Regions from separate parts of the Streptomyces sp. NBC_01450 genome, predicted to be linked through region 1. Evidence: predicted binding sites of a transcription regulator. Region 1 holds the regulator's gene; the other holds the start of a gene.
The links. The regulator HspR, encoded in region 1, represses chaperone genes until heat shock. The targets are predictions, from matches to a motif close to TTGAGNNNNNNNNNCTCAA.
Positions count from the first base shown of each region.

Region 2: a site for HspR is predicted at 8,664-8,682, ahead of lon (endopeptidase La). Genes of this name have one in related genera too.

Region 1 is NZ_CP109480.1:5,533,810-5,549,140, forward strand. It holds gene OG568_RS24610 (fibronectin type III domain-containing protein) at 1-1,512, shown strand, start outside; gene OG568_RS24615 (PA14 domain-containing protein) at 1,632-3,659, shown strand; gene OG568_RS24620 (fibronectin type III domain-containing protein) at 3,667-5,382, shown strand; gene OG568_RS24625 (heat shock protein transcriptional repressor HspR) at 5,447-5,893, opposite strand; gene dnaJ (molecular chaperone DnaJ) at 5,898-7,082, opposite strand; gene grpE (nucleotide exchange factor GrpE) at 7,116-7,778, opposite strand; gene dnaK (molecular chaperone DnaK) at 7,775-9,625, opposite strand; gene OG568_RS24645 (MraY family glycosyltransferase) at 9,721-10,788, opposite strand; gene OG568_RS24650 ((Fe-S)-binding protein) at 11,069-13,351, shown strand; gene OG568_RS24655 (subtype B tannase) at 14,443-15,331, opposite strand, start outside.
Region 2 is NZ_CP109480.1:4,250,015-4,265,345, reverse strand. It holds gene OG568_RS18925 (multifunctional oxoglutarate decarboxylase/oxoglutarate dehydrogenase thiamine pyrophosphate-binding subunit/dihydrolipoyllysine-residue succinyltransferase subunit) at 1-2,576, opposite strand, end outside; gene OG568_RS18920 (HAMP domain-containing sensor histidine kinase) at 2,859-4,001, opposite strand; gene OG568_RS18915 (response regulator transcription factor) at 4,049-4,786, opposite strand; gene OG568_RS18910 (spermidine synthase) at 4,900-5,577, opposite strand; gene OG568_RS18905 (rhomboid-like protein) at 5,864-6,790, shown strand; gene OG568_RS18900 (sulfatase family protein) at 6,802-8,316, opposite strand; gene lon (endopeptidase La) at 8,705-11,122, shown strand; gene OG568_RS18890 (MarR family winged helix-turn-helix transcriptional regulator) at 11,346-11,864, shown strand; gene OG568_RS18885 (MarR family winged helix-turn-helix transcriptional regulator) at 11,895-12,326, shown strand; gene OG568_RS18880 (hypothetical protein) at 12,345-13,133, opposite strand; gene OG568_RS18875 (sensor histidine kinase) at 13,547-15,331, shown strand, end outside.

The sequences.
Region 1 (15,331 bases):
GACTACGCCAACTGGACCGGCGCCGCCAACGTCACCTTCGCCTACACCCCCCGCACCACCGCCACCGTCGACAAGGTCAAACCCCTCACCCCGACGGGCACCTCCGTGGCGTACGACAAAGCCACCGGCAAGGCCAGGCCGACCTGGGCGAAGAACAACGAGATGGACCTCGCCGGCTACCGCCTCTACCGCCGCCTCAAGGGCAGCACCACCTGGACGAGAACGGCCACGACGACCGCCACCTCGTACACCGACACACCTCCGGCGACCGGCGACACGTACTACTACGAGGTCCGCGCCTACGACAAGGCGGGCAACGAGTCGACGGGTACCGCCGACCAGGCCGTGACCACCGTCGACCGGACCCCGACCGGGGCGCCCGGCGGCCTGAACGCCAAGGTGAGCACCGGCTCCGTGGCCCTCGGCTGGAGCAAGGTCCCGGGCGCGGCCGCCTACCGCGTCTACCGCGCGAGCGCCCCGCAGGGCCCCTTCCAACAGCTCGCGTCCTCCTTGTCCGACGTCTCCTACCGGGACACCTCGGCCGACATCCGCCAGCGGCTGTACTACCGGGTCACGGCCCTGGACACGGCGGGCAACGAGTCCGTCCCGTCCGCGACCGCCGACACCGGCGCCCCGGACACCCTCGCGCCCGGCCAGGTCACCGGTCTGACGGCGGAGGGCACCACGGCGGGCAACGCGCTGCGCTGGAACGCCCCTTCGGACGACGTCGAGCACTACGAGGTGTGGGCCGCGCCCGAGGGGCAGTCGGACCCGGACGGGCCGGACCTGGTCCTCGGCACGTCGTTCAACGACTTCCGGGCCGCCGCGGGCACCGCCGTCACGTACACGGTCCAGGCGGTCGACGCGTACGGGAACATCTCCCCGGCGTCCGAGGCGGTCATCGCGACCCGGCCCGCTCCCGGCGACGCGGCGGCGCCCACCGGCGTGACGGTCACCCCGCACGACAGCGGTACCGAACTCACCTGGGCCATCTCGGTCGACGGGGTGATGTACGGCACCCGGGTCTACCGCCGCACCGACGCCTCCGCCGCCTGGAACCGGGTCGGCTCGCCCCACGCGACCCTCTTTTCGGACACTGAGGCCCCGGCGGGCCGCGCGTCCTACTACGTGGTGGTGCTCGACGCGCAGGGCCGGGAGTCGGCACCCTCCGACGTCGTCTCCGTGGACCGCATCACCCCGGCGACGTCCACCGGGCCACTGCCTCCACTGCTCGCGCTCTCGACGCCGTACACCGAGTGCACCGCCAACGACTGCGCGGGGCACGGCGGACCCGGCCAGGCGGCCACCGTGACGATGACCCGCCCCGCGGGCGACGACCGCGTCATCCACGGGTACCAGTGGCGCGTCACCGGCGGCGCATACGCGCAGACCACGGACGGCAGCCTCACCTGGACACCGCCCGCGAGCGGGACCTACATCGTCGAGGTGGCCACCGTGGACGTGTACGGGCGTGTCGGCCCGTCCACCCACCTGACGTTCAAGGTCGCCTGACCTTCAAGGTCGCCCGACCTTCAAAAGGCGGCAAAGATCCGTACAACCAATCCCCTTCCTTGTCGGTCCTGATCGTCAACGGCTTTGCCCTCCGTTGACGATCAGGACCGAAGGAACGCATGAACCCAGCCAGACGCACGACGGCCGCGACCGCCACCGCCCTCGTGCTCACCACCGCAGGCGGCCTCCTCACCGCCACCTCCGCCGCCGCGGCGACCACCTGCACCTCGCCGGTCTACAAGCGGCAGTTCTACGCGAACACCACGTTCTCGGGTACGCCGAAGAAGACCGACTGCGACACGACGGTCAACGAGAACTGGGGCACGAAGGCTCCTGCCTCCGGCCTCCCGAAGGACAACTTCGGCGTCCGCTGGACCGTGACCAGGGACTTCGGCTCGGGAGGCCCCTTCGCCCTTCCCGTCGCCGCACAGGACGGCCTGCGCGTCTACCTCGACGGCACCCGCAAGATCGACCTCTGGAAGAACGTCTCCTCCACGGTCAAAAAGACCGTCAACGTCACGATTCCTTCCGGCAAACACACCCTGCGTGTCGACTACGCCAACTGGACCGGCGCCGCCAACGTCACCTTCGCCTACACCCCCCGCACCACCGCCACCGTCGACAAGGTCAAGCCCCTCACCCCGACCGGCGCCCGGTTCGACGAGTTCCCTGACGCGGAAAACCAGGCCCTCGTCCAGGTCACCTGGGCCGCGAACAAGGAGATGGACCTCGCCGGCTACCGCGTCTATCGGCGGGTGAAGGGCACTGGTACCTGGACGAAGGTGGCCACGACCACCAGCCGCAGTCACACGGACACCCCGCCGGCCACGGGCCAGTCGTACTACTACGAGGTCCGCGCCTACGACAAGGCGGGCAACGAGTCGGCCGGCGGCACCGACCAGGGGCCGGTCACCACGGACGACCACACCGCGCCCGCCGCTCCGGTCCTCACCGCCACCGCCACGGAGGCGTCCAACAACCTCTCCTGGACGGCCTCGGCGGACACGGTCACCTACCGGATCCTCCGCAAGCGGGACACCGCGACCTCGTACACCGAGCTCGCCGAGACCACGGCCACCGCGTACACCGACACCACGGCGTCGTACGGCAAGGCGTACGACTACAAGGTCAGCGCCGTCGACGCGGCCGGGAACGCCGCGGCCTCCGCCGTCGTGCGCAGCAGGCGCACCATCACTCCGCCCACGAACGTGGTGGCGACCACGCCCAGTTGGGGCGCGGTCTTCACCTGGACGGAGCCCGCGGGCGGCGACACCGCCGACTACGAGGTGTACCGCTCGGAGACCTCCCCGGTGAACATCTCGAGCGCCTACCCCGTCGACTGCCGCAGCCGTAAGACCCGCACCGACGCGGCCGGCAACACGATCCGCAGCTGCACCGACTACGACGGCGACCAGGGCCGCACGTACCACTACGTGATGATCCGGAAGAACACCGCGGGTCTGTGGTCCAGCGGTTCCGCGGAGCTGACCGTCACCCGGCCCGGCGACGAGATCCCGCCGCCGAAGGTGACCGGCCTGACCGCCGAGCCGCTGGAGTACGGCGTCAAGCTCGACTGGGACGACAGCACGGCGACCGACCTGGACCACTACGAGGTCTACGAGTACCGGTCGTGCTGCACGCCGGACTTCCTGGGCGAGGTGCCGGCCGGCACCTCGGAGTTCGTCGTCGGTCCGGCGCCGGCGGACGGCGAGGAGAAGACCTACGTCGTCATCCCGGCCGACGTCTACGGCAACTACGCCGAGTGGACGGGAGCGTACTGGGACCGTCCCGTCTCCACCGTGACCGTCACCGAACGCGACCTCAGGCCGACCACCGTCCCCGAGGACACCGCGCCCTGCTCCGTGCTCACCTATACGACCCTCGGCGACGCCGGCGGCATGTACATCGAGTGCGCCGACTCGGTGGCCACGGAGGCCGCCGGCATCAACGTGTACCGCTGGGACCGCGCGACGAGCACCTACGTCCGCGTGACGGACGTCCCCCTGGCGCCCACCGCCACCCACTACACGGACACCACCATGCCCGACGGCACGACCGTCTACTACCTGCTCTCGGTCGTCGCTCCCGACGGCTCGGAGACCTTCAGCAACGTGGACTCCAGCGTGTCCCTGCCGAGCGGAGCCTGACCTCCCGATGAAGACCACCCTGCGGGCGACGGCCGTGGTGCTGGCCACCACGTCCGGTGTCCTCACCACCGTGGCCACCCCCACCGCCTCGGCCGCCACGAGCTGCGTTTCCCCCGTCTACAAGCGGCAGTTCTACGCGAACACCACGTTCTCGGGTACGCCGAAGAAGACCGACTGCGACACGACGGTCAACGAGAACTGGGGCACGAAGATCCCCGCCTCCGGCCTCCCGAAGGACAACTTCGGCGTCCGCTGGACCGTGACCAGGGACTTCGGCTCCGGCGGACCCTTCGCCCTTCCCGTCGCCGCACAGGACGGCCTGCGCGTCTACCTCGACGGCACCCGCAAGATCGACCTCTGGAAGAACGTCTCCTCCACGGTCAAAAAGACCGTCAACGTCACGATTCCTTCCGGCAAACACACCCTGCGCGTCGACTACGCCAACTGGACCGGCGCCGCCAACGTCACCTTCGCCTACACCCCCCGCACCACCGCCACCGTCGACAAGGTCAAGCCCCTCACCCCGACCGGGACTTCCGTCTCGTACGACACCGCGGGCGGCAACACCAGGCTGAGCTGGGCGAAGAACAAGGAGATGGACCTCGCGGGCTACCGCGTCTACCGCCGGCTCAAGGGCAGCACCACCTGGACGAGACTGACCACGACGGCCGCCGTCTCGTACACCGACACACCTCCGGCGACCGGCGACACGTACTACTACGAGGTCCGCGCCTACGACAAGGCGGGCAACGAGTCGACGGGTACCGCCGACCAGGCCGTGACCACCGTCGACCGGACGGCGCTCGCCGCGCCCGCCGGGCTGATCGCCACCTCACTGTCGCGCGGGCTGCAGCTGGACTGGAACGGGGTCACGGGAGCGGTGTCCTACCGCGTCTACCGGGCGACGAGCGAGAACGGCGTGTACGGCGAGGTGGGCCGTACGGACAAGCCGTCGTACCTGGACACCTCGGCCGTCGAGAGCGTCACCTACTACTACCGGGTGACCGTTCTCGACGCGGCCGGCAACGAGTCCGCGCGTTCCACGGCCGCCGCCGGCGAGCGCGAGGACCTCACCCCGCCGCCCGCCGTCACCGGGCTGACGGTCACCCCGACCGAGTACGGCTTCGAGCTGGAGTGGGACAAGAACCCGGCCGCCGACCTCGGGAGGTACACCGTCTACCGGGGTGAACTCTGGGGCGACGAGGGCGACGAGCAGGTGTGCGCCGGAACGCTGACGGAGTACCTGCCGGCCGACACCACCTCGTACTCGTACACCACCCGACCGGACGGCGACCGCGTCTGCTTCTTCGTCGACGCCATCGACACGTCCTGGAACTCCTCGTTCAAGTGGACCCGGACGGCCGAGGCCGTGGTCGCGACCGAGCTCGACACGACGCCGAGCGTGCCGACGCCCGAGGGCTCGCCACTCCGCCTGGAGGCGTCCGGGGCGGAGGGCGACGAGGGCAACCAGCTGATCTGGTCCGGGCTCGGAGCGGGCGAGGAGGAGTCCCCCGAGCCCGCGCAGGGCTTTCGCATCTACCGGTGGAACCCCGCCACCGCCGCGTACGAGAAGATCCACGAGACCTCCGCCGGAGCGTCCGTGTACTTCGACACCGGCGCGAAGCGCGGCACCACGTCCTACTACTGGGTGACCGGTGTGAAGGCCGACGGCACCGAGACCCTGCCCGCCGGCGACTGGACGGTCACCGGACCGGCGCGGTGATCTGAGGAACGCCGAAGGGGGTGGGGAGGTCGACGACCTCCCCACCCCCTTCGGTACGCGGGAGCTAGTCCGACTGCCTCTTCGGCCGCCAGACCACCAGCGCGCTCGTCTGCTGGACCTCCTGGTACGGGACCAGGTCGCGGCGGTACGAGGCGTGCACCGCTGCCTCGCGCTGCTGCATCGCGACAGCGGCGCCGTCCAGGGCCGACTCCAGTTCCGCGACGCGGGACTGGAGGGCGGCGACCTGGTTCTCCAGCTCGATGATGCGCTTGATGCCGGCCAGGTTGATGCCCTCGTCCTGCGACAACTGCTGGACGGTGCGCAGCAGTTCGATGTCGCGGGCCGAGTAGCGCCGGCCGCGCCCGGCCGTGCGGTCGGGGGAGACCAGGCCGAGGCGGTCGTACTGGCGCAGGGTCTGCGGGTGCAGGCCGGAGAGCTGGGCCGCCACCGAGATGACGTAGACCGGGGTCTCCTCGGTCAGTTCATAGGGGTTCCGACGACGGCCGTCCATCTGCTCATGCTCCCTTCGCGGCCTGGAACAGCTCCGCCCGCGGGTCCTCGCCCGCGGTTGCCTCGCGATACGCCTCCAGGGCGTCGCGAGCCTTGCCCGACACGTCCGTGGGGACCGCGACCTCCACGGTGACGAGGAGGTCGCCGCGCGTACCGTCCTTGCGGACGGCACCCTTGCCGCGGGCCCGCATCGTACGGCCGTTGGGCGTGCCCGGGGGCAGTTTCAGGGTGACCGGGGGACCGCCCAGGGTCGGTACCCGCACCTCGCCGCCGAGTGCCGCCTCCGTGAAGGTGACGGGCACGGTGACGGTGAGGTTGTCGCCCTTGCGGCCGAAGACCGGGTGGGCGTCCACGTGGACCGTGACATACAGGTCACCCGCCGGTCCGCCCCGTTCGCCGGGTGCGCCCTTGCCCCGGAGACGGATGCGCTGGCTGTCGCTCACCCCCGCCGGGATGCGGACCTGCATCGTGCGCGAGGACTTGGCGCGGCCGCTGCCGTGGCATATCTCGCAGGGGTTCTCCGCGATCAGGCCGCGGCCCTTGCAGTCCGGGCAGGGGTCCGTGAGCGAGAAGCCGCCGCCGGAGCCGCGCGCGACCTGGCCGGTGCCGACGCACGTCGGGCACACACGCGGTGTGCCGTTCGCGTCGCCGGTGCCCGAACAGGCCTTGCAGGGCGCCTGGGACGTCATCCGCAGCGGGACCGTCGCGCCGTCCACCGCCTCGGTGAAGCTGAGCGTCACCTCGGTGTCGATGTCCTGGCCGCGCCGGGGCTGGGTCCGCGTACCGGTGCCCGCGCCGCCGCGGTTGAACAGGCCCCCGAAGACGTCTCCGATGCCGCCGCCGAAGCCGCCGGCACCGCCCGCTCCACCCTGGGCGCCGCCTCCGAAGAGGTCGCCCAGGTCGAAGTTGAAGTTGCCGCCGCCAGCGCCGGGACCCGGACGGAAGCCGCCGTTGCCGAAGAGGGCGCGTGCCTCGTCGTACTCCTTGCGCTTCTTGGGGTCACCGAGCACGTCGTTCGCCTCGGAGATCTCCTTGAAGCGCTCCTCGGCCTTGACGTTGCCCTTGTTGGCGTCCGGGTGGAACTCGCGGGCGAGCTTCCGGTACGCCTTCTTGATCTCTGCCTCGGTGGCGTCCTTGGGGACGCCGAGGACCTTGTAGAAGTCCTTCTCGATGAAGTCCTTGGTGCTCATCCTCGACGTCCCTCCTTCCTCATCGTGTCAACGTCAGCCCTCGTCCGGGCCACCGCTCTCCTTGTCGTCGGCCGCCTCGGCCTCGTCGGCCTTGACGGTCTGCGCCCCCGGCTGCGGTTCGGCGACCGCCACCCGCGCGGGGCGGATGGTGCGCTCGCCGATGCGATACCCCGGCTGCAGAATCGCCACGCACGTCGTCTCCGTGACGTCCGGCGCGTACGAGTGCATCAGGGCCTCGTGGATCATCGGGTCGAAGGGCTCGCCCTCCTTGCCGAACTGCTGCAGGCCCATCTTCGCCGCGACGGTCTCGAGCGACTCGGCCACCGACTTGAAGCCGCCGACCAGTTCGCCGTGATCCCGCGCGCGGGCGATGTTGTCGAGCACGGGCAGGAGTTCGGTCAGGAGGTTCGCGATGGCGATCTCCTTGACCGCGATCCGGTCGCGCTCGACCCGGCGGCGGTAGTTCTGGTACTCGGCCTGGAGCCGCTGGAGGTCCATCGTGCGCTCACCGAGCGCCGTACGGACCTGGTCCAGCTGTGCGGTCAGGCCGGCCAGCTGTGCTGCTGCTGATGCGTCCCCGGCCGGGGCCGCCGCCTCCTCCGTGGAGGGGGTGGCGGCCTGGGGCTCGGCGTCGTCAGGGGTGGCGCCGGAGGGGACGTCAGGCTTCTCCTCGAAGCCCGGGGTCTCCTCCGTCACGCGGCACCGTCCTTGCGGTCCTCGTCGACGATCTCGGCGTCGACGACGTCGTCATCGGCCTTGGCCTGCTCGGCACCGGGCGCACCCTCGGCGCCACCGGCCGCCTGCGCGGCCTGGGCGTCGGCGTACATGGCCTGGCCGAGCTTCTGCGAGACCGCGGCGACCTTCTCCGTGGCGGTGCGGATCTCGGCGGTGTCCTCGCCCTTGAGCTTCTCCTTCAGCTCGGCGATGGAGGCCTCGACCTCGGTCTTGACGTCACCCGGGACCTTGTCCTCGTTGTCCGCGAGGAACTTCTCGGTCTGGTAGACGAGCTGCTCGCCCTGGTTGCGGGTCTCGGCGGCCTCGCGGCGCTTGTGGTCCTCGTCCGCGTACTGCTCGGCCTCCTGGCGCATCCGGTCGACCTCGTCCTTCGGCAGCGAGGAGCCGCCGGTGACGGTCATCTTCTGCTCCTTGCCCGTGCCCAGGTCCTTCGCGGTCACGTGCATGATGCCGTTGGCGTCGATATCGAAGGCGACCTCGATCTGCGGGACACCGCGCGGGGCCGGCGGCAGACCGGTCAGCTCGAACATCCCGAGCTTCTTGTTGTACGCCGCGATCTCGCGCTCGCCCTGGTAGACCTGGATCTGGACGGACGGCTGGTTGTCCTCGGCGGTGGTGAAGATCTCGGACCGCTTGGTCGGGATCGTCGTGTTCCGCTCGATGAGCTTCGTCATGATGCCGCCCTTGGTCTCGATACCGAGGGACAGCGGGGTGACGTCGAGGAGCAGGACGTCCTTGACCTCGCCCTTGAGGACACCGGCCTGCAGGGCGGCGCCGATGGCGACGACCTCGTCCGGGTTGACGCCCTTGTTGGCGTCCTGGCCGCCGGTCAGCTCCTTGACGAGCTCGGCGACGGCGGGCATGCGGGTGGAGCCACCGACGAGAACGACGTGGTCGATCTCGGAGAGGTTGATGCCCGCGTCCTTGATGACGTTGTGGAACGGCGTCTTGCAGCGCTCCAGAAGGTCGGCGGTGAGCTGCTGGAACTGGGCGCGCGTGAGCTTCTCGTCCAGGTGCAGCGGGCCCTCGGCGGACGCCGTGATGTAGGGCAGGTTGATCGAGGTCTCGGTGGACGAGGACAGCTCGATCTTCGCCTTCTCGGCGGCTTCGCGCAGACGCTGGAGCGCCATCTTGTCCTTGGCGAGGTCCACGCCGTGACCGGAGCGGAACTGCTGCACCAGGTAGTCGACGACGCGCTGGTCCCAGTCGTCACCACCGAGGTGGTTGTCACCGTTGGTGGCCTTCACCTCGACGACGCCGTCACCGATCTCCAGGAGGGACACGTCGAAGGTGCCGCCACCGAGGTCGAAGACGAGGATCGTCTGGTCGTCCTTGTCCAGGCCGTACGCGAGGGCGGCGGCCGTGGGCTCGTTCACGATGCGCAGGACGTTCAGGCCCGCGATCTCGCCGGCCTCCTTCGTCGCCTGGCGCTCGGAGTCGTTGAAGTACGCCGGGACGGTGATGACCGCGTCCGTGACCTTCTCACCCAGGTAGGCCTCGGCGTCGCGCTTCAGCTTCTGCAGGATGAAGGCGCTCATCTGCTGCGGGTTGAAGTTCTTCCCGTCGAGCTCGATCTTCCAGTCCGTGCCCATGTGACGCTTGACGGACCGGATCGTCCGGTCCACGTTCGTGACCGCCTGGCGCTTGGCGACCTCGCCGACGAGCACCTCGCCGTTCTTGGCGAAGGCGACGACGGACGGCGTGGTCCTGGCGCCCTCTGCGTTGGTGATGACGGTGGGCTCGCCGCCTTCAAGAACGCTGACGACGGAGTTAGTCGTGCCCAGGTCGATGCCGACCGCACGTGCCATTTCAATTCCTCCAGCAATGACTTGAGTGGAACGGACTCAAGTGTGCACGACACGCACCGCTGGGTCAACAGACATGAGTCGAAGGGGCTCAAGTCTTATCTCTTGCTTACACGCAGGTGTGCTCGCACACGTGGTCCGACCTGCTGTTTCGCGGTCAACCGACTCCCGTACGCGGCGACATTCCGTCCCCCGTAGGTGGGGATCCGAAGCAGCGCCAGTACGGCGACACCGGCGCCGCCCGCCAACCACAACGCCGCCGTCGCGCTCACCCATCCCATGTCGATCAGCATCCCGACGAGTGCATCCGCGAAGCCGGTGATCCCCACGACGACCGCGGCACCCTGGGGCGTGACACCCAGGCGGCGCAACCGGTGGACGAGATGGTCGGGGGCGCCGCGCAGCAGCGGACGCCCGGCCCGCCGCCGCGACACCAGCACCAGTACGGCGTCGACGGTCGCCACCGCCGTCAGCGCGAACCCGGCACCCGCGCTCGACCCGGCCTCCCGCCCGGTGTGCACCAGCACCGCCGCCGAGGCCAGTACGAACCCGGTGAAGAGCGCGCCGCAGCGCCCCGGGACGATCCGGGCCGGCGGCCAGTTGTGCATCAGGAACCCGGTCAGCGCGGCGGCCAGCACGCTCAGCAGCGCCGCGAGCCCGTCCATGACCTCGGCGGCCGCACATCCGCTCAGCGCGAAGGCGGTCACCACCGCGACCGTCCCCATCACTCCGTCGGCGTGGTCGAGGGAGGTGAAGGCGTGGGTGACGAGGACGATCCAGCCGACGGCCACCACCCCGACCACGGGACCGAGTTCGCCGTACGGCACGGTCAGCGCGGCGGCGCCGGTCACGACGGCCGCCTGCAGCGCGAGCCGCAGGCGAGCCGACCGGGACCACAGGTCGACGGCCAGTCCGAAGGCGCCGACACCGATCCCGGCGACCAGCAGCCGCCCGCTCGCGGGCCCCAGCGGCGCCACGTCCGTCCAGTCCCCGACCCCGGCGACGAACGCCGTCACCGCCACCACCGCGACCCCGCCGAGCAGCGGCACCGCGCGCGCCCGCCGCCGCTCGACCACGCCGAAGCGCAGGGCGAGGAGCCGCAGCAGGGCGGCGAGCACGGCGGCGAGGAGCAGGGCAGAGGTGGCGGCGGCGATTCCGTACAGCACGCCGCCAATTTAGTGTTAAATGTTGCAAATACGCCGCATATAACACGATCGGGTTTACGTGTCGGTCGGTGACCTGGGCGACCGGCGGTCGGTGACTTCCGCGACCGGCGGTCCGTGAGTTCGGCGACTCAGGTGGACCTCAGCGACGCAGATCACCGCACCGCTGGCTACAGTGCGGCGGAAGATATGGGTAGTCTCAGACGGACTGCATAAGTTACCGCTTAGTAATCGGCTGAAGGTCGGCCTTCAGCTCCCCCTCGCAGGCCCGAGGAGCCCCCGAATGCAACTCGCCGCGATCATTGTGTCGCTGGTTCTGATCGTGGTCGGCGTGGCCCTGTTCACCCGCGCCCTCCTGCAGATCTACAACTTCATGCGGCTCGGCCAGGACGTGCCCGCGGGCACCCGCACCGACGAGCCCGTCCAGCGCACCGTCACCGTGGTCAGGGAGTTCCTCGGCCACACCCGGATGAACCGCTGGGGCATCGTCGGTGTCGCGCACTGGTTCGTGGCGGTGGGCTTCTTCTCGCTGCTGCTGACGATCGTCAACGCCGTCGGCCAGCTGTTCGAGGCCGACTGGATCCTGCCGGTCATCGGCGACTGGGCGCCGTACAACGTCTTCGTCGAGTTCATCGGGACGATGACCGTGCTCGGCATCCTGACGCTGATCGTGATCCGCCAGCTGAGCAGACCGGACAGGCCGGGCCGCAAGTCCCGCTTCGCCGGCTCCAACTTCGGCCAGGCGTACTTCGTCGAGGCCGTCATCCTCATCGTCGGCGTCTGCATCTTCATGCTGCACGCGCTGGAGGGCGCCCAGCACCACGTGGACGGCTACGAGTCCTCGTTCTTCATCTCGTACCCAGTGGTGTCGTGGCTGGAGGGCCTGGACGTCTCCACGCTCCAGAACCTCACCTACTTCTTCGCGGGCCTGAAGATCGCGACCTCCTTCATCTGGATGATCACGGTCGCCCTGAAGACCGACATGGGTGTCGCCTGGCACCGCTTCCTCGCCTTCCCGAACATCTGGTTCAAGCGGAACGCGAAGGGCGAGACCGCCCTCGGCGCGCTGCTGCCGATGACGAGCGGCGGCAAGGCCATCGACTTCACCGACCCCGGCGAGGACGACGTCTTCGGTGTCTCCCAGGTCGAGCAGTTCTCCTGGAAGGGCCTGCTGGACTTCTCCACCTGCACCGAGTGCGGCCGCTGCCAGTCGCAGTGCCCCGCCTGGAACACGGGCAAGCCGCTCTCCCCCAAGCTCCTCATCATGTCCCTCCGGGACCACGCCCACGCCAAGGCGCCCTACCTGCTCGCGGGCGGCGGCAAGAACATGGAGGGCGAGGAGAAGGCGTCGGCGGAGCAGCTGGCCGACGTGCCCGCCGCCGCGCTCGCCGAGGCCGAGCGCCCCCTCATCGGCACGTTCGAGGAGAACGGCGTCATCGACCCCGACGTGCTGTGGTCCTGCACCACGTGCGGCGCGTGCGTCGAGCAGTGCCCGGTCGACATCGAGCACATCGACCACATCGTCGACATGCGCCGCTACCAGGTGATGATCGAGAGCGCGTTCCCGTCCGAGGCGGGCACCATGCTCAAGAACCTGGAGAAGAAGGGCAACCCCTGGGGCCTGGCCAAGAAGCAGCGCCTCGAGTGGACGAAGGAAGTCGACTTCGAGATCCCGGTCGTCGGACGCGACATCGAGGACCTGTCCGAGGTCGAGTACCTGTACTGGGTCGGCTGCGCCGGCGCCCTCGAGGACCGCGCCAAGAAGACCACGAAGGCCTTCGCGGAGCTCCTCCACATGGCGGGCGTCAAGTTCGCCATCATGGGCGGCGACGAGAAGTGCACCGGTGACTCCGCCCGCCGCCTCGGCAACGAGCCCCTCTTCCAGGAGCTCGGCATGGAGAACGTCGCCGCGCTGAACATGGCATTCGGTGAGTCCCTCAACGAGGAAGGCGAGGTGGACGAGTCGACGAAGAAGCCGAAGTCGGCGAAGAAGATCGTCGCCACCTGCCCGCACTGCCTCAACACGATCGGCAACGAGTACCCGCAGCTCGGCGGCGACTACGAGGTCATCCACCACACCCAGCTGCTCCAGCACCTCATCGACGAGGGCAAGCTGCTCCCGGTGACCCCGGTGGACGGCCTCATCACCTACCACGACCCCTGCTACCTGGGCCGCCACAACAAGATCTACACGCCCCCGCGCGAGATCATGTCGGCCGTCCCGGGCCTGCGCCAGCAGGAAATGCACCGGCACAAGGAGCGCGGTTTCTGCTGCGGTGCCGGTGGTGCGCGGATGTGGATGGAGGAGCGGATCGGCAAGCGCATCAACAACGAGCGCGTCGACGAAGCTCTTTCCCTCAACCCGGACATCGTGTCCACGGCCTGCCCGTTCTGCCTCGTGATGTTGACCGACTCGGTCAACGGCAAGAAGAACGACGGCCAGGCCAAGGAGTCCGTCCAGGTCGTGGACGTGGCCCAGCTTCTCCTCGACTCCGTCAGGACGCCGGTTGATCCGGCGGGGACGGCGGAGACGGAGAGCGAGCCGGAGCCCGAGCCGGTCAAGTAACCGGCCGATTCCCCCGGACGCCGGTGGAGGCGAGACTCTCGCCCCCACCGGCGTCCGTGTTTCTCACCCCCGCCGCCCCTACCCGCCCCAGACCCCGAGGGCCGTGTCTTCGACTGCGGGGGCCGCTCGCGCAGTTCCCCGCGCCCCTCAAACGTCCGATGCCTGACGTCCGCCCCATGACGGCGAAGACCGCCGCCCCCCTCGCAGCACGTTGTCCGGCTGCCGGCCGGTGGGGGCCGGTCGCGCAGTTCCCCGCGCCCCTAAAGCATCCGACGCCCAAGGCTTGAAGCCGGGGGGCCGATCCCCGGCCTACCCCGCCCGCCCCGGTGCCGGGGTGCAGGGGGTCGAGGGCGCAGCCCTACGAGGGGTCCGGGTACAGAGCCCCGCGAGGGGCCTGGGGCGCAGCCCCGCGAGGGGTGTAGGGACGCAACCCTGCGGGGGGGCGGGGGTGCAGCTCTGCAGGGGGCCGGGGGTGCAGCCCCTGGTGGGGTGCAGGGGCGGAGCCCCGCGAGGGGTCCGAGGGCACAGCCCCACGGGGAGTCCGGGGGGCACAGCCCCTGGAGGGGGGTCCGGGGCGCAGCCCCGCAGGGAGTCCGAAGGCACAGCCTCATGGGGAGTCCGGGGGGCACAGCCCCTGGTGCGGTTGAAGGGGCCGAGCCCCTGGTGGAGGGGCAGGGGCTCCGCCCCGCGAGGGGCCCAAGGACACAGCCCCGCAGGGAGTCAGGGGGGCGCAGCCCCCGGAGAAGGGCAGGGCCGGAGCCCCTCGAAGGGTCCGGGGGCGCAGCCCCACGGGGGGTGCAGCCCCACGGGGGGTGCAGCCCCACGGGGGGTGCAGGGGCGCAGCCCCTCACGGGGGGCCCGGGGGCGGAGCCCCGCAGGGGGCCCGGGGGCGGAGCCCCGCAGGGGGCCCGGGGGCGGAGCCCCCGGTGGGGTTGAAGGGGCGGAGCCCCTGGGGGTGGGACGGGTAGGGGCGGCGGGGGCGCGAAACGCCGTGGGCAGCGCGACGCCGAGCCCGTTCCTGCGCGGGCCCGGCCGTCCCGGGGTGACTGATGACGAGAAGCCGCCCCAGGACACCGCGCCCGGGGGCGCGGCTACTTCGCGGAGCGGCGCCGCGCCGAGTCGCCCGTCACCTTCGCGACCCACTTGAGGAAGTCGCCCGGGTCGACGTTCGAACCGTGACCCTCGTCCCAGTAGTAGAGGTGGTTGACGTCGTCGCCCAGGTTGTCCAGCGCGGCAGCCAGGTTGGCGGAGACCGTCAGCGAGGTGTCGGAGTCCTTGGTGCCGAGGCGGATCCACCAGTGCCTCGACCGGCCGGGGTTCTCCTCCCCGATGTGGTGCATCGGGTTCATCAGGTCGAGCTTCTCTGCGATGTCGCTCGCGACCCGCTTCATGGCGAGGCCGGTGGTGTCGTTCTTCGCCCCATACGCCGTGAAGTGCCGCGCCTCGGTGGTACCGGCGCCGAACTCGTTGTTCTCGCCCGCGGACAGGTCGAAGGCGTCGAAGGCCGGGGTCGTCTTCTTCCGGGCGCCGACGTGGGTCAGGAAGTCGGCCCAGGTGAAGGTCGCCTTGCCGCCGGACCACGTGATGAACGTGTTAGCGGCCAGATAGGTCGCACGGTCGGCGTCCGACAGCGCCGCCAGGTACTTCGTGGCGGACGGCTGGAGGTAGGTCTCCACCATGTAGTCGTCGTAGTTGCGGGCCGTGAGGGGACCGAAGCCGTTCAGGCCCCGCAGTTTCAGCGAGGCCTGGTACTCCGCGAACTGGGCCCGCAGCGCCTTCGACACCGTCTGATCGACGACCTTGCCGGTGCTCGCGGTGACGTTGGTGCCCCAGTTGAACTCGTACGCGCCGTCGGCGTGCTCGAGGTCGGTGATGGGGCACCACGCGCCGGCCGCGAAGATCGCGTCGGACGCGTCGGCGGCGCCGAGCTCCTTGAGGTACTTGTCGTAGAGCGGGCTGTCGCCGGACGCGCCGAGCAGG
Region 2 (15,331 bases), 1.3 Mb from region 1:
GCGGCCTGCGAGACGGCCTCGCGGACCTCGGTGAAGACCTTCTCCAGCTGGCCCTGGAAGTCCTGCAGCGCCTGCTCGGCCTCTTCGAGGGTGATGTCGCCGCGGCCGATCAGGGACTCGGTGTAGAGCTTGCGCACCGAGCGCTTCTTGTCGATCAGGTCGTACATCAGCGGCTGCGTGAACGCCGGGTTGTCGGACTCGTTGTGTCCGCGGCGGCGGTAGCAGATGAGGTCGATGACGACGTCCTTGTTGAACGCCTGGCGGAACTCGAAGGCCAGGCGAGCGACGCGGACGACGGCCTCGGGGTCGTCGCCGTTCACGTGGAAGATCGGCGCCTCGATCATGCGGGCCACGTCGGTCGCGTACATCGAAGAACGCGCGGACTCGGGCGCCGCCGTGAAGCCGACCTGGTTGTTGATGACGATGTGGACGGTGCCGCCCGTGCGGTAGCCGCGCAGCTGCGACATGTTCAGCGTCTCGGCGACCACGCCCTGGCCCGCGAAGGCCGCGTCACCGTGCAGGGCGACCGGCAGGACGGTGAAGTCGGTGCCGCCCTTGTTGATGATGTCCTGCTTGGCGCGGGCGATGCCCTCGATGACCGGGTCGACCGTCTCCAGGTGGGAGGGGTTCGCGGCCAGCGAGACCTTGATCTGCTCGCCGTCCAGGCCGGTGAAGGTGCCGTCGGCGCCCAGGTGGTACTTCACGTCGCCGGAGCCGTGCATCGACTTCGGGTCGAGGTTGCCCTCGAACTCGCGGAAGATCTGCGCGTACGACTTGCCGACGATGTTGGCGAGGACGTTCAGGCGGCCGCGGTGGGCCATGCCGATGACGACCTCGTCGAGGCGGGACTCGGCGGCCGAGTCGATCACCGCGTCGAGCAGCGGGATGACGGACTCGCCACCCTCCAGGGAGAAGCGCTTCTGGCCGACGTACTTCGTCTGCAGGAAGGTCTCGAAGGCCTCCGCCGCGTTCAGCCGACGCAGGATGCGCAGCTGCTCCTCGCGCTCCGGCTTGGTGTGCGGGCGCTCGATGCGGTCCTGGATCCACTTGCGCTGCTTCGGGTCCTGGATGTGCATGAACTCCACGCCGGTGGTGCGGCAGTAGGAGTCGCGCAGCACGCCGAGGATGTCGCGCAGCTTCATCAGGGACTTGCCGGCGAAACCGCCGACCGCGAACTCGCGCTCCAGGTCCCACAGGGTGAGCCCGTGCTCGGTGATGTCGAGGTCGGGGTGCTTGCGCTGGCGGTACTCCAGCGGGTCGGTGTCGGCCATGACGTGGCCGCGGACCCGGTAGGAGTGGATCAGCTCGAAGACGCGGGCGGCCTTCGTGACGTCGTCGTCGTGGCTGGCGTCGATGTCCTTGAGCCAGCGGACCGGCTCGTAGGGGATGCGCAGCGCCTCGAAGATCTCGTCGAAGAAGCCGTTCTCGCCGAGCAGCAGGTTCGCGACGATCCGGAGGAACTCGCCCGAGGCGGCGCCCTGGATCACCCGGTGGTCGTAGGTCGACGTGAGCGTCATGACCTTCGAGATGCCGAGCTTGTTCAGGGTGTCCTGGGAGGTGCCCTGGAACTCCGCCGGGTAGTCCATGGAGCCGACGCCCATGATGACCGACTGTCCGGGCATCAGACGCGGGACGGAGTGGACGGTGCCGAGGCCGCCGGGGTTGGTCAGGGAGACCGTGACACCGGTGAAGTCGTCCATCGTCAGCTTGCCGTCACGGGCGCGGCGGACGATGTCCTCGTAGGCCTGCCAGAACTCGAAGAAGTTCAGCGTCTCGGCCTTCTTGATGCCGGCGACGACGAGCTGGCGGTCACCGTTGGGCTTCACCAGGTCGATGGCGAGGCCGAAGTTGACGTGCGGCGGCTTGACGAGGGTGGGCTTCCCGTCCTTCTCCGCGTAGTGCCAGTTCATCGACGGCATGGCCTTGATGGCCTGCACCATCGCGTAGCCGATGAGGTGGGTGAAGGAGATCTTCCCGCCCCGGGCGCGCTTCAGGTGGTTGTTGATGACGATGCGGTTGTCGAAGAGCAGCTTCACCGGGACCGCGCGCACGGAGGTGGCCGTGGGCAGCTCGAGGGAGGCGTTCATGTTCTTCGCGACGGCACCGGCGGGGCCACGCAGCGTCACGTACTCGGGACCCTCGGGGGCCTCGGTCGCGGGCTCGGCCTTGGGCTTGGCGGCGGCCGGGGCGGCCTTCGCGGGGGCCGGGGCGACGGCAGCGGGCTTCGGCGCGGCCGGAGCGGGCACAGGAGCCGCGGGAGCGGCCTGGACCGGGGCGGCGGGCGCCGCGGGCGCGGCAGGGGCTGCCGGAGCGGCAGGCGTGGCGGGAACCGCCGTGGTGGTCCCTGCGGCCCCCGCGGCCGCAGTACCCGCCGGAGCCGAGGCGGCTGGCGCCCCCGGCTTGTAATCGGCGAAGAAGTCCCACCAGGCTCGGTCTACCGAATTCGGGTCCTGGAGGTACTGCTGATAGATCTCGTCGACGAGCCATTCGTTCGCACCGAACGCGGCCGCGGGATTCTTCCCGGCGGCTTGGTCATCGGTCGAGATGCTCGAGTTACTGGGGGACTGTGGCGACACGGCGGCAACCGCCCTCTTCCGCTTCACAAGGTGATGGACAGCGGGAATTAAGGCTACGCCCCTATGGCCGAGAAGGTCAGGCCGGACCGGTCCAACGTCGTGTAAGTCACATCGGAAAGCGTGTTTCGGGGACGGAAATGGCGGGAAACAAGCGGGGTTTCGGCCCGGAAGGGGTACGTCGATCCTGGGTCGCGGTACGACTCACGCGGCCCTCTGCCTGATCACACGTGTCCACGAGCACGGGACGACGGTGGATCTTGTGGCTCCGGTTCGAACTTTACGTCAACTTGGCAGAGAAGGAAGCCCTGGAAGGGTGACCTGGATCCGGCAGCCCCGCTGGGATTCGGCCACGCCGATCCGCCCGCCGTGCAGATCGACCGCCCAGCGGGCGATGGCGAGCCCGAGGCCCGTACCGCCGTCGCTGCCCGGGCCGTGCGGCGAAGGAACCCCGCCGCGGTTGAAGCGCTCGAAGACCCGGTGCCACTCCGACTGCGGAATTCCGGGACCCTCGTCCAGGATCTCCAGGGCCAGTGACTCCGGGCAGTCGCCGCGTCGTGCCTTGACCGTCACCCGGCCGTGCGGCGGGCTGTGCTTGACGGCGTTGTCGATGAGATTCGCCACGACCTGGTGGATCCGCTCCGGGTCCGCGTGCGCGGTCAGCTCCGGCGGGGACACGTCGAGGTGCAGATGGACGTCGGTACGGGTGTGGCTGCCGGAGCCCGAGGCGATGCCCGCGCGTGCCGAGGCGACCATGTTGGCCTCCTTGAGCACGCCGGACAGGTACGGCCACACCTCGAAACGGCGCTTGCGCAGGGGTACGACGCCGTTGTCCAGCCGGGAGAGGTCCAACAGCGTCTCGACCAGCCGGCCCAGCCGCTCCGTCTGCTGCAGAGCCGTGCGCATCGTCTCGGGGTCGGCGGCGGAGACGCCGTCCACCACGTTCTCCAGGACCGCGCGCAGGCCCGCGATGGGGGTGCGCAGCTCGTGCGAGACATTCGCCACGAGTTCCTTGCGCTGGCGGTCCTGGGCCTCCAGCTCGTCGGCCATGAGGTTGATCGTCTGGGCCAGGTCGCCCAGCTCGTCCCGCCGGTCGTCGCGCACCCGGCGGGTGTAGTCGCCGTGCGAGATGGACCGGGCGACCGTGTTCATCTCGTCCAGCGGCGCGGTGAGCGAATGGGCCACGAACTGCGTTATCAGCAGTGTGGCGATCATCGAGAAGACCGTGATGAAGCGCAGCTCCGTCTTGGTGTGCACCGCGATCATCGACAGACCCGTGGTGATGAGCACGGAGATGACGACCAGCGCGCCCAGCTTGGTCTTGATCGAGAAGGGGCGTACGGAGCCCCAGAACCCCTCGCCGCGGCCCGGCTCGCCGGTACCGCTCACGACACCTGTGGTCCTGCCCGCTTCACCGAGCCCGCTCATGACATCAGCCCCCTACATGAGGTCCCTGGTCCCCGCGGAGAGCCGGCTCAGGGAGTCGGGGTCTCCAGCGCGTAGCCCACGCCGTGGACGGTACGGATCCGCTCGGCGCCGATCTTCCGGCGCAGCGCCTTGATGTGGCTGTCCACGGTCCGCGTGCCCGAGGCGTCCGCCCAGTCCCAGACCTCGGCCAGCAACTGCTCGCGGGAGAGTACCGCGCGCGGAGTGTTGGCGAGACACACCAGGAGGTCGAATTCGGTGGGCGTGAGGTGCACGTCCTCCGAGCGCACCCGTACCCGGCGCTGCGCGTGGTCGATCTCGAGCTCGCCGAGGCGCAGGATCCCGGTGCGCGGCGTCGAGGCGGCCACCACGGCCCGCTCGACCCGGCGCAGCAGGACGTGCACGCGTGCGGCGAGCTCGCGCATCGAGAACGGCTTGGTCATGTAGTCGTCGGCGCCGACGCCGAGCCCGACCAGCATGTCGGTCTCGTCGTCGCGCGCGGTGAGCATCAGCACCGGCACCGGGCGCTGGGCCTGCACACGTCGGCAGACCTCCAGGCCGTCGAAGCCGGGCAGCATGATGTCGAGGATCAGCAGGTCGGGCTGCCAGGCCTGTGCTGTGTCGACGGCGGCCGGTCCGTCGCCCGCGGTTTGCACGAGGAATCCCTCGGCTCGCAGGCGGGCCGCGATGGCGTCGACGATCGTCGGGTCGTCCTCGACCACCAGCACCCGGCGCTGAGCGCCTGGCGTGGCCGCCGTGCCGTTGTGCGAGGTGTGTGTCTGCTCCATCGCCCGCCCCTGAAGTGTGCTTTCCGGAATCCGTGGGGTGATCCCATGACTGCGCTTGACGCTTGAATGATCTGCGCCAGGGAAGCAGGGTACGGGCAGTCACCTTCGCTCGGCTATCCAGGCCCGACCGCGAGATGGACGACGTCCGGAACGCCCCGGGCAACGGGGATCTCTTCGGTACGCACCTGTCGGAATCCGGCATTCCGCAGCGTTCCTTCAAATTCCGGAGAGGGCTGCGCCGACCACACGGCCAGTACCCCGCCCGGCTTCAACGCCCTTGCGCAGCTTGTCAGTCCGGCCGGTCCGTACAGCCCGTTGTTGTCCTCGGTGACGGTCCAGTCGGGCCCGTTGTCGATGTCGAGGCACAGTGCGTCGTACGTGGCGGAAATCTCATTGACGTGAGTGAGCAGGTCGGCTTTCACGACCTCGGTCCTGGGGTCGGCGAGCGCCGCCGCGGAGAGTTGTGACAGCGGTCCGTCGCGGTGCCAGTCGATGATGGCCCCTTCGCGTTCGACGACGGTGATGTGACCCCAGCGCGGGTTCGCGGCGGCGTGCGCCAGTGAGAACCCGACACCGAGCCCCCCGATCAGCACACGTGGCTCCGCCCGCCCGTCCAGGGCGTCCAGCGCGGCGTCGACGAGCAGCCGCTCCGAGCGACCGTCGGAGGTGTCCATCAGGAAGCACCCGTTGGCGATGATCTGCAGCAGCGCGCCATGTCGCCGCAACACGACCTCGCCGTAAGGGCCTTCCCGGCGATCGATGACCACAGGGATGTCGTACGAGGCAGTCATGGCGTCCATCCTGGCACTTTCACCAGGATGGGCAGCCGAATTAACCCTCGGGGGCTGAAGTTCGGCCCACGCCCGCACGTACGGGTTCGGGCGGCCGAGGTCCGCCTTCACGGGGTTGCCGTCGGACGCCCGTACGGGCCGGCTCGGACTCGTGTGCGGACACGGCGACCGCGGACGCCGTACGCGCTTGTCGGGTTGCTGTGAATCGCCTCTCGCGTGGCGTCCGTCATAGACAGCGGCGCCGCGAGCCCCCAAGGGTGGGGCGGGACGGAAGGAGCCCCTCACCTTGGACCGGAGCACCACCGCGACGGCGACGGCAGTGGCGACGACCACGGACCCGGCGGCCTCCTCGGCCGATACCGCGCTCAAGGACCCACAGACGGGCACGCTTCTACTGGACGGAGTGCCGCGACAGCGCGGCGCGACGGCCGCGCCGCCCGCCGCCCGCCCGGCGACGGCACCCCCCGTGGTCGCCCCTCTCACTCCTCCCGCTCCACCGGTTTCCCGTGCTCTCGCCCGGCTTCGGGTGCTCCGTCCCTGGCGGTTGCTGCCCACCCCCACCGGAACGCCGTTCACCTTCGGCTACGCGGCCGTGCTCACCGTCACCGCGATGGTCACCGACTACGCGGACCCCGCCCTCGTCCACGCCCTGCACCAGGGTTCCAGCACCGACGTCGCGCACCTCGTACGCGAGCCGGTGCTGGTGCTGCTGGCCAGCGCGCTGTGGATGGCGGGTGGGATCATCTCGCCGTACGCCATCGGATTCGTGGTGGTGCTGACCGCGCTGGAGCGGCGGATAGGCGGGCTGCGGGCCGCCGGTGTCTTCCTGCTCGGGCACGTCGTGGCCACGCTGGCCACCGAGGTGCCCGTCGGTCTTTCCGTGCTGGCGGGAGGCCTTCCCGACAGCTCCCTGCACCGCCTCGACTACGGCATCAGCTTCGGCGTCGCCACGAGCGTCGGCGCGCTCGCCGGGCTGCTGAGGCCCTGGCTGCGCTGGCCGCTGCTGGGCGCCTTCGGCTCGACGGTCGTCGGGGGCCTGATCGAATTCGCCGACCCGATGACGGACTGGGGGCACCTGATGTCCCTGGCGATCGGGGTGTCGACCTGGCCGCTGGTCCGCGGCTGGCGCCGCGCCCGTACGGCGGCGGCCACCGGCCCCATCGCCCCCGCCGCCGTACCCACGGCTCAGACGCCTGACAAGGTCGCCGCCTAGTACCCGTCGGGTCAGGTCGCGCGGGCCGCCGTCAGTCGCCGGGCCAGCTCCGGGACGCCGAGGCGGCGCTCCTGTTCCGCACTCGCCCCGTGGAGCTTGTTGGTGAGCTGGTACGGGTCGGCGCGCAGGTCGTAGTACTCGCGGAAGAGGACCTCGCCGCCGTTCACCCCGCCGGGCAGCCGGCCCTGCCGGTCGAGGCGGAGGTCGTAGTACTCCGTGTACTGCTCGGTCCTGCCGATGTATGTCGCCCAGCTGTGGATCGGCTGCTTGTCCTGACGGTTCCACCACCACTCGGCGAGCACATGGTCGCGGTCCCCGGTGCCGAGCAGCGAGTGGTCGTCGTGCGGGGTGTCCGGGGCGATGCCGGCCGCGTCGAGAAGGGTGGGCGCGATGTCGACGTGCGCGGTGAGCCGGTCGTCGGTCCTGGCCGTGCCGAGTCCGCCGCCCGGCCACGACAGGTAGAACGGCACCTCCAGGCTCGGCCGGTACGGCACCGACTTGCGCAGCCAGCCGTGGTCCGCCCAGAGCAGGCCGTGGTCGCTCGTGTACAGCACCAGGGTGTTGTCGAGCTGCCCGAGTGAGCGCAGCTTGTCGCGGAAGTCCCGCATCGCGTCGTCCACGGAGAGCAGCGTGCGCAGCTGCCGGGTGCGCAGCGCCTGTCCCTCGGCGAGCGTGTGGTGGGCCGAGGAACCGTGCAGGAACGGCGGCTTGTCGGACTTGTCGCTCTCGAAGACCGACGGCCGTCCGTTCCACTCCGGGACCTGGGTGTGCGCGTACTTCTTCTCCGGGATGTTCAGTTCGTGCGCGGCCCGGGTGGCGACGTACGCGAACCACGGCCGGTCGTCGGTCCGGGACCGTTCCATGAAGTCGAGGGCGTGGTTCTTGATGACGGTGGTGTTGTAGCCAGGGATGTTCCGGACGGTCCCCTGGTCGTTGTAGTGGCCGTTGTAGTAGCTGACCGGTTCCTGAAGCAGCCACTCGTCGAAGTGCGGCGGGTTGTCACCGGTGTGCCAGTAGTTGAGGTACTTGCCGAACAGCCCCGTCCGGTAGCCGGCGTCATGGAACCGGCGCTGCACGGTGGTGTGCTGGTCGAGGCGGTAGGGATGCCGGGTGTCGAGGACGCCGTGGTGGTGGGCGTACCGGCCCGACATGATCGAGGCGCGGGACGGGGCGCACAGGGGAGTGTTGGCGTGCGCCCGCTCGAAGGTCACACCGTGGCCGCCGAGCCAGTCGACGGTCTCGGGCGTCGCCCACTCCGTCTCCTTGGGCTGGTCGTCGGTGACGACGACCAGGATGTTGGGCCGTCCGGAACGATTGCCGCCGGGGGCGGCGGTCGCGGTGGCGGCGGGGGCCCGCCCGACGGCCGGTGCCGCCGGTGCCCGCCGCGTGGCCGCCTTCGCGGACCCGTCCTCGTCCGTCGCCGCCCGCACCGCCGCGGCCCCGAGCGCCGCCACGGCCGCCGCCCCGGCGCCCACGACCACCCGGCGCCGAGTCGACCCGCGTCCCTGTTCCTGCCCCTCGCCCACGTCGTGCCCCGCTTCCCCGTGTGTGGATCCACAGCCTGTGAATGAGCAGCCTGTGAATGGGCCTGCAGTGTGAAGGAGCCGGCTGTGAATGCGGTTGCGGTGGTGTGGCGGTGCTTTTGCACTCTCGCGAAGGCGTCGACCACGTCGACCGGGCGCGCTCGCACGGGAAGGGACGGCGGGCCGACGGCGTTGACCACACCACAGGTGTTCGCCGCGGGTCTACGGCGCAGTGGCGCCGACCAAGAGGGAAGCGTGACGCAAACCCCGCTGACCTGCACGGATCTCTCCGTGGAGAGCGATCGCTCAGAGCGAACAGGCCTCGGGGAACAATCCAGGGCTCACATGCATTGAGTCGGCATAGCTCAACTTGACTGCCTAGGGAGAGATAATGGCTTCGACGTCCACACCGCTCACCCTGCCCGTGTTGCCGCTCGACGACGAGGTCGTGCTGCCCGGGATGGTGGTTCCGCTGGACCTGAACGATGCCGATGTACGCGCCGCGGTGGAGGCCGCCCAGGCCGCCGCGCGGTCGGAGCCCGGCAAACCGAGGGTGCTGCTGGTGCCACGCATCGACGGGGCGTACCCGAGCACGGGCGTGCTCGGCACCGTCGAGCAGGTCGGCCGACTGGCCGACGGCGACCCGGGCGCGCTGATCCGCGGCCGTGGGCGCGTGAAGATCGGCGCCGGGACGACCGGTCCTGGTGCCGCCCTGTGGGTCGAGGGCACCCAGGTCGACGAGACCGTGCCCGACCCGCTGCCCGGCCATGTGACCGAACTGGTCAAGGAGTACAAGGCCCTCGCCACCAGCTGGCTGCGCAAGCGCGCCGCCTGGCAGGTCGTGGACCGCGTACAGGCCATCGACGACGTGTCCGCCCTCGCCGACAATTCCGGTTACTCCCCGTTCCTGAGCACCGAGCAGAAGGTCGCGCTGCTGGAGACCGCCGACCCCATCGCACGGCTGAAGCTCGCCACCGAGCAGCTGCGTGAGCACCTCGCCGAGCAGGATGTCGCCGAGTCCATCGCGAAGGACGTCCAGGAGGGCGTCGACAAGCAGCAGCGCGAGTTCCTGCTGCGGCGCCAGCTCGAGGCCGTCCGCAAGGAGCTGCGCGAGCTGAACGGCGACGCCAAGGAGGGTGAGGAGTCCGACGACTACCGGGCCCGCGTCGAGGCCGCCGACCTCCCCGAGAAGGTCCGCGAGGCCGCGCTCAAGGAGGTCGACAAGCTGGAGCGGTCCAGCGACCAGTCGCCCGAGGGCTCCTGGATCCGGACCTGGCTCGACACCGTCCTGGAACTGCCGTGGAACGAGCGGACCGAGGACGAGTACGACATCCAGGGCGCCAAGAGCATCCTGGACGCCGAGCACGCCGGTCTGGAGGACGTGAAGGAGCGCATCACCGAGTACCTGGCCGTGCGCAAGCGGCGTTCCGAGCGCGGTCTCGGCGTCGTCGGCGGGCGGCGCGGCGGCGCAGTGCTCGCCCTCGTCGGACCGCCCGGTGTCGGCAAGACCTCGCTCGGTGAGTCCGTCGCGCACGCCATGGGCCGCAAGTTCGTCCGCGTCGCGCTCGGCGGCGTACGGGACGAGGCCGAGATCCGTGGCCACCGGCGTACGTACGTCGGGGCGCTGCCGGGTCGTATCGTCCGCGCCATCAAGGAGGCCGGGTCCATGAACCCGGTGGTCCTGCTGGACGAGATCGACAAGGTCGGCTCCGACTTCCGCGGCGACCCCGCCGCGGCGCTGCTCGAGGTCCTCGACCCCGCCCAGAACCACACCTTCCGGGACCACTACCTGGAGGTCGAACTCGACCTCAGCGACGTGGTGTTCCTGGCGACGGCCAACGTGCTCGAAGCCATCCCGGAGGCGCTGCTCGACCGTATGGAACTGGTCCGGCTCGACGGCTACACCGAGGACGAGAAGGTCGTCATCGCACGTGACCACCTGCTGCCGCGTCAGCTGGAGCGGGCCGGTCTGGAGAAGGACGAGGTCGCGCTCGACGAGAGCGCGCTGCGCAAGCTCGCCGGGGAGTACACCCGGGAAGCGGGCGTACGCAACCTGGAGCGGGCCGTCGCACGACTGCTCCGCAAGGTCGCGGCGCAGCACGAACTCGGCGAGCGGAAGCTGCCCTTCACGGTGACCGACGCCGATCTGCGCGGACTCGTCGGACGGCCGCACCACGTGCCCGAGTCCGCCCAGGACCCGGCCGAGCGCCGCACCGCGGTGCCCGGTGTCGCCACCGGTCTGGCCGTGACGGGCGCGGGCGGTGACGTCCTCTTCGTGGAGGCGTCGCTGGCCGACCCGGAGACGGGCGCGGCCGGTCTGACCCTGACCGGTCAGCTGGGTGACGTGATGAAGGAGTCGGCGCAGATCGCGCTCTCCTTCCTCCGCTCGCACGGCGCCGAGCTGGAACTGCCGGTCGGCGACCTGAAGGACCGGGGCGTGCACATCCACTTCCCGGCGGGCGCGGTCCCCAAGGACGGTCCGAGCGCGGGCGTCACCATGACGACGGCGCTGGCCTCGCTCCTGTCCGGCCGCCTGGTCCGCACGGACGTGGCGATGACGGGTGAGGTCTCGCTGACCGGCCGTGTCCTGCCCATCGGCGGGGTGAAGCAGAAGCTGCTCGCCGCGCACCGGGCGGGTGTCACCACGGTCATCATCCCGAAGCGCAACGAGGCCGACCTGGACGACGTCCCGGCCGAGGTGCTGGAGAAGCTGGACGTCCACGCCGTCACGGACGTCCGCCAGGTCCTGGAACTGGCGCTGTCGCCGGCGATGAACGGCGCGACGCCGGAGGTTCCGGTAGCGGCGTGACGGACGCTGCCGGAAGGGAAGGCCCGGGTCCCGTGAGGGAGGCCCGGGCCTTCGCCGTACCGTCAGCCGTTTCCGTCTCACGAAGCCACGCACGGCGAGATCGCACGGGAAAGAGGGGCCGTGGGCAGCCGTTGGTCTACGCCTGAGAAATACTTACGGAGCTGGGGCCATGGCCGCCTTCGGCAAAAACTTTCGGAGTCGGGAAACCGGGTGAGGGGCAGACGTGCGCGAGGACGGGAACGGAGGCCGGCGTCCGGCCGGATCCGACGGGTCGGGCACGGGTGTGGACCGGCCCGCCGCGCACGGCGGCGCGGACCCGGAGTTCCTCTCCCTGGAGCGCGAGTTGACCGTGTTCCTGCGCCGTGCCCGTGCCAACCAGGGCGAGATGGCCCGCGAGGTCCATCCGGACCTGGAGTCCGCCGCGTACGGGCTCCTCGTACGCCTCGACGAGTGCGGTCGCCAGCGTGCGACGTCGCTCGCCGCCTACATCGGCGTCGGCAAGGCCACCATGTCCCGCCAGCTGCGCGCACTGGAGGAGCTCGGTCTGGTCGCGCGCGAGCCGGACCCCGCCGACGGCCGCGCCTGGCTCGTCCACCTCACCGAGGAGGGCCACGGCCGGGTCGGCCAAGTGCGTGAGGCACGGCGCGCCCGGTACGTGAGCGAGCTCGCCCACTGGGATCCTCGCGAGGTCGCGGAGCTGGCGCGGCTGCTGCACCGGCTGAACCTCGGCATGGAGAAGTAGCTCGGCACGGAGAAGCAGGAGGAGGCGGGCGTGGACCAGGAATTCCCCGCGCTGGAGCGGGAACTGACCGTGCTGCTGCGGCGTGCCCGGGCCAATTCCGGTGAGATGGCCCGCGAGGTTCATCCGGACCTGGAGTCCTCCGCGTACGGGCTGCTCTACCGCCTCGACGAGTGCGGCGGGCAGCGCGCCACCGAGCTGGCCGCCTACATCGGCGTCGGCAAGGCCACGATGTCCCGTCAGCTCCATGCCCTGGAGGAGCTCGGTCTGGTCGCCCGTGAGCCCGACCCCGCCGACGGGCGTGCCTGGCACGTCCATCTCACGGACGAGGGGCGCCGCCGCTTCCGTACGGTGCGGGAGGCGCGCCGGGCGCGGTACGTCCGCGAACTCGCGGGCTGGGACCCGCGCGAGGTCGCGGAGTTGGCCCGGCTGCTGCACCAGCTGAACCGGGTCATGGAGAAGTAACACTCCATTCCGTCCCACTCACCACTCCAGGAACGCCACCGTCGCGTCGTCATGCGTCTTGCTCCGCCTCAGCCACGTCCGCGCCTCGGCGTCGGCCCGCTCCAGCGTCCGTACGCGGTCCACGAGGGCCTGGGCGCCCTCCTTGCGGACGACGGTGAACAGGCCGCTCCAGTCGCCCTCCCCGAACTTCTCCACCCAGCGGGTCGCGCCGTCCGTCAGGGCGGCCAGGGCGCGGACCTCGGCCCGGGGCACGGTCCCCGTCACCGCCCGGGCCGCGACCGACGGATCGGCGGCGGCCGTGAAGAAGCCACCCTCCTTGTTGCGGACGGTCGCGTCGGCGATCGCGTCCGAGGCGAGGGAGGCGCGGGGGACACGGGCGAGGCGGTCGTCCAGGACCGGCGTCACCACGCCCGCGGGGGACTCCAGCAAGAGGGCCGAATCCGAGAGGACCAGGTACTCGACGAGGTCGGCGGACCAGCGGGCGAGGACCACGGTCGCCTGGGGCGTACGCGGGTGAGAAAGGTCACAGGTGTCGGAGTGAACCTCGGAAGTGCGCCGGATGGACCGGGAGAGGATCTCCGACAGGGGTAGATCCCGGCGGGAAACGGACAGTTCGATCAGGGCTCCGCCGAGGCGTGTGGAGAACCAGGGGACGGAATGCAGACAGCCGTCGTCGCCCGGCGGGGGTGTCACGCCATCGAGGACGACCAGTGATCCTCCTTGCCCTGACGCCGGAAGGCCGACCGATACGAAGTCCTCATTGGGGCGGGCCGGGTCACCCGGCTCGGAGACGAGTTCGGTGCGCATTCGGCCAGTCTGCACGAGCCCTTCACAAGGTCCACGAAAGGCTGGCAACGGTCGCGGGATTGGTGCGGACCAGCAGCTCAGCCGCCAGGTTTGGCATGGAATGATCGACTCCGGCAGGGCGTGGCGGCGAATACTGCCAAAGCGCGCCGCCGACGTCCAACCGGCCCGCCGCGCAAGGGGGGCGCACACGCCAGAGGAACTTGCCCGCCAACTCCCGTCCGGGGTTCACTCCTTCGGGTGGCGGGCCGGACGATGTGGGACCACTGCCCACCGGCACTGGGAGGGTCGGGAGCCGATGCGGACGCCCCTGCTCGAGCGAAGTCGAGAGCTCGGGGAGGGTGGACGCCCAGTTGACGGAAAGTCACCCGGGCCCTTGGGTACACGAGTCAGGAATGCGAGCACCGGTGCAGAAGATGCGGTCTCGGCGCGCAGGCAAGCAGTCGGCCTCCGGAGCCGGGCGGTCGGCCTCCGACGGGGGTGCGGAGCGCACGCCGGGTGCCGCGGGGCAGACCCCCGCGGGCAAGGGCCGCTCCGCCCATGTGCGTAATCGGCTGATCGTCGCCGTGGCGGTCGTCGCGGCCGCCATCGCCGGCGCCGGAGCCCCCACGGTCCTGGCGGCCTCCGAGCAGCTGAACGACTCCCAGAACCTGGTGACGCTCGCCGGACGGACCCAGCAGGCGCTGACGCTCGCCCACTCGCTGGCCGACGAGCGCGACGAGGTCACCTCGTACATCGCCGCGGGCCGGCCGAAGTCCAAGGCGCCCTCCGAGCAGCGCAGCGCCCGGGTCGACCGGCAGGTCGACGAGGTGCGGGCGGACGAGGACGCGCCCGCCGTCCTCCTGAAGGACCTGGACGGCATCGGCACCGCCCGCAGAGCGGCGCTCACCGGCAAGAGCACCGCTCTCGAAGCGCATGAGGCGTATTCCGAAGTCATCACCGAACTCCACGCGCTCGCCGAGGACCTGGCCGAGCAGCTGCCGCCCCGCGCGGGCTCCGGCTCGCACGCCCTCGCCGAGCTGGACTCCGCGGTCCAGCAGTCCGCCGCCGCCCGCGGACTGCTCCTCGCGGCCCTCAACGTCCCGCGCACCACCCAGACGGTCATCAGCCCGCTCACCGGCCTGGCGACCACCACCAGCGGCTCGTCCCCCGCCGACACCAAGCGGCGCGACGCGCTCAGCGCCGCCGCCCAGCAGGCCCGGCTCCGCTCGGACGCGGCCCTCGCGGACTTCCGCGAGACGGCCCCCAAGGACGCCAAGGACTCCTACGACTCCACGGTCACCGGACCGGACGTCACGACCGCGGACAAGTACCTCACCAAACTCACCGACCAGCCGACGCTCTCCGACTCCGAGCTCGACTCCAGTACGAACAAGGTGGACGCGGCGCTCTCCGCCCGCGTCGAGCTGATGCGCGGCGCCGAGGCCTCGCTCAACGACCACCGCACCAAGGACCTGGAGCGGCTGCGGGACGACGACGTCACCGCGCTGGAGGTCCGGATCGCCCTCATCGGCACCCTGCTGCTGGTCGCGGTCGGCGTCTCGATGGCGATGGCCCGTACGCTCACCCGCCCGCTGTCCGTACTGCGCCGGGGCTCGGCCCGCCTCGCCGCGGACCCGGGAGCGCAGGAGCCGGTGAAGTTCACCGGCCGCAACGACGAGTTCGCCCAGGTGGTCCGGTCCGTCAACGCGCTGCACGCGCACGCCGCCGCGCTCCACGAGCGGCTCACCACCCTCGAGTCGGACCGCAAGCACCTCATCGGGCAGCGCCAGATGATGGCCGACGAGCGCGACAAGCTGCGCGCGGAACTCGCCGACGCGGCCGCCCATCTGGAGCAGGTGCGCGGCACCATCCACGGCACCTTCGTCAACCTCGCGCTGCGCACCCTCGGTCTGGTCGAGCGGCAGCTCGGGGTCATCGAGGGCCTGGAGGAGCGCGAGCAGGACCCGGACCGCCTCGGCACGCTCTTCAAGCTGGACCACTTCGCCACCGTCATGCGGCGCCACAGCGAGAACCTGCTCGTCCTCGCCGGTCACGAACACGTCCAGCACCACGCGGGCCCCGTCCCGCTCGTCGACGTCGTACGTGCCGCGGTCAGCGAGATCGAGCGGTACGAGCGCGTCCGTATCGCCGTCCTGCCGCCGCACGCGCACCTCGCCGGGTTCGCCGCGGACGACCTCTCGCACCTGGTGGCCGAACTC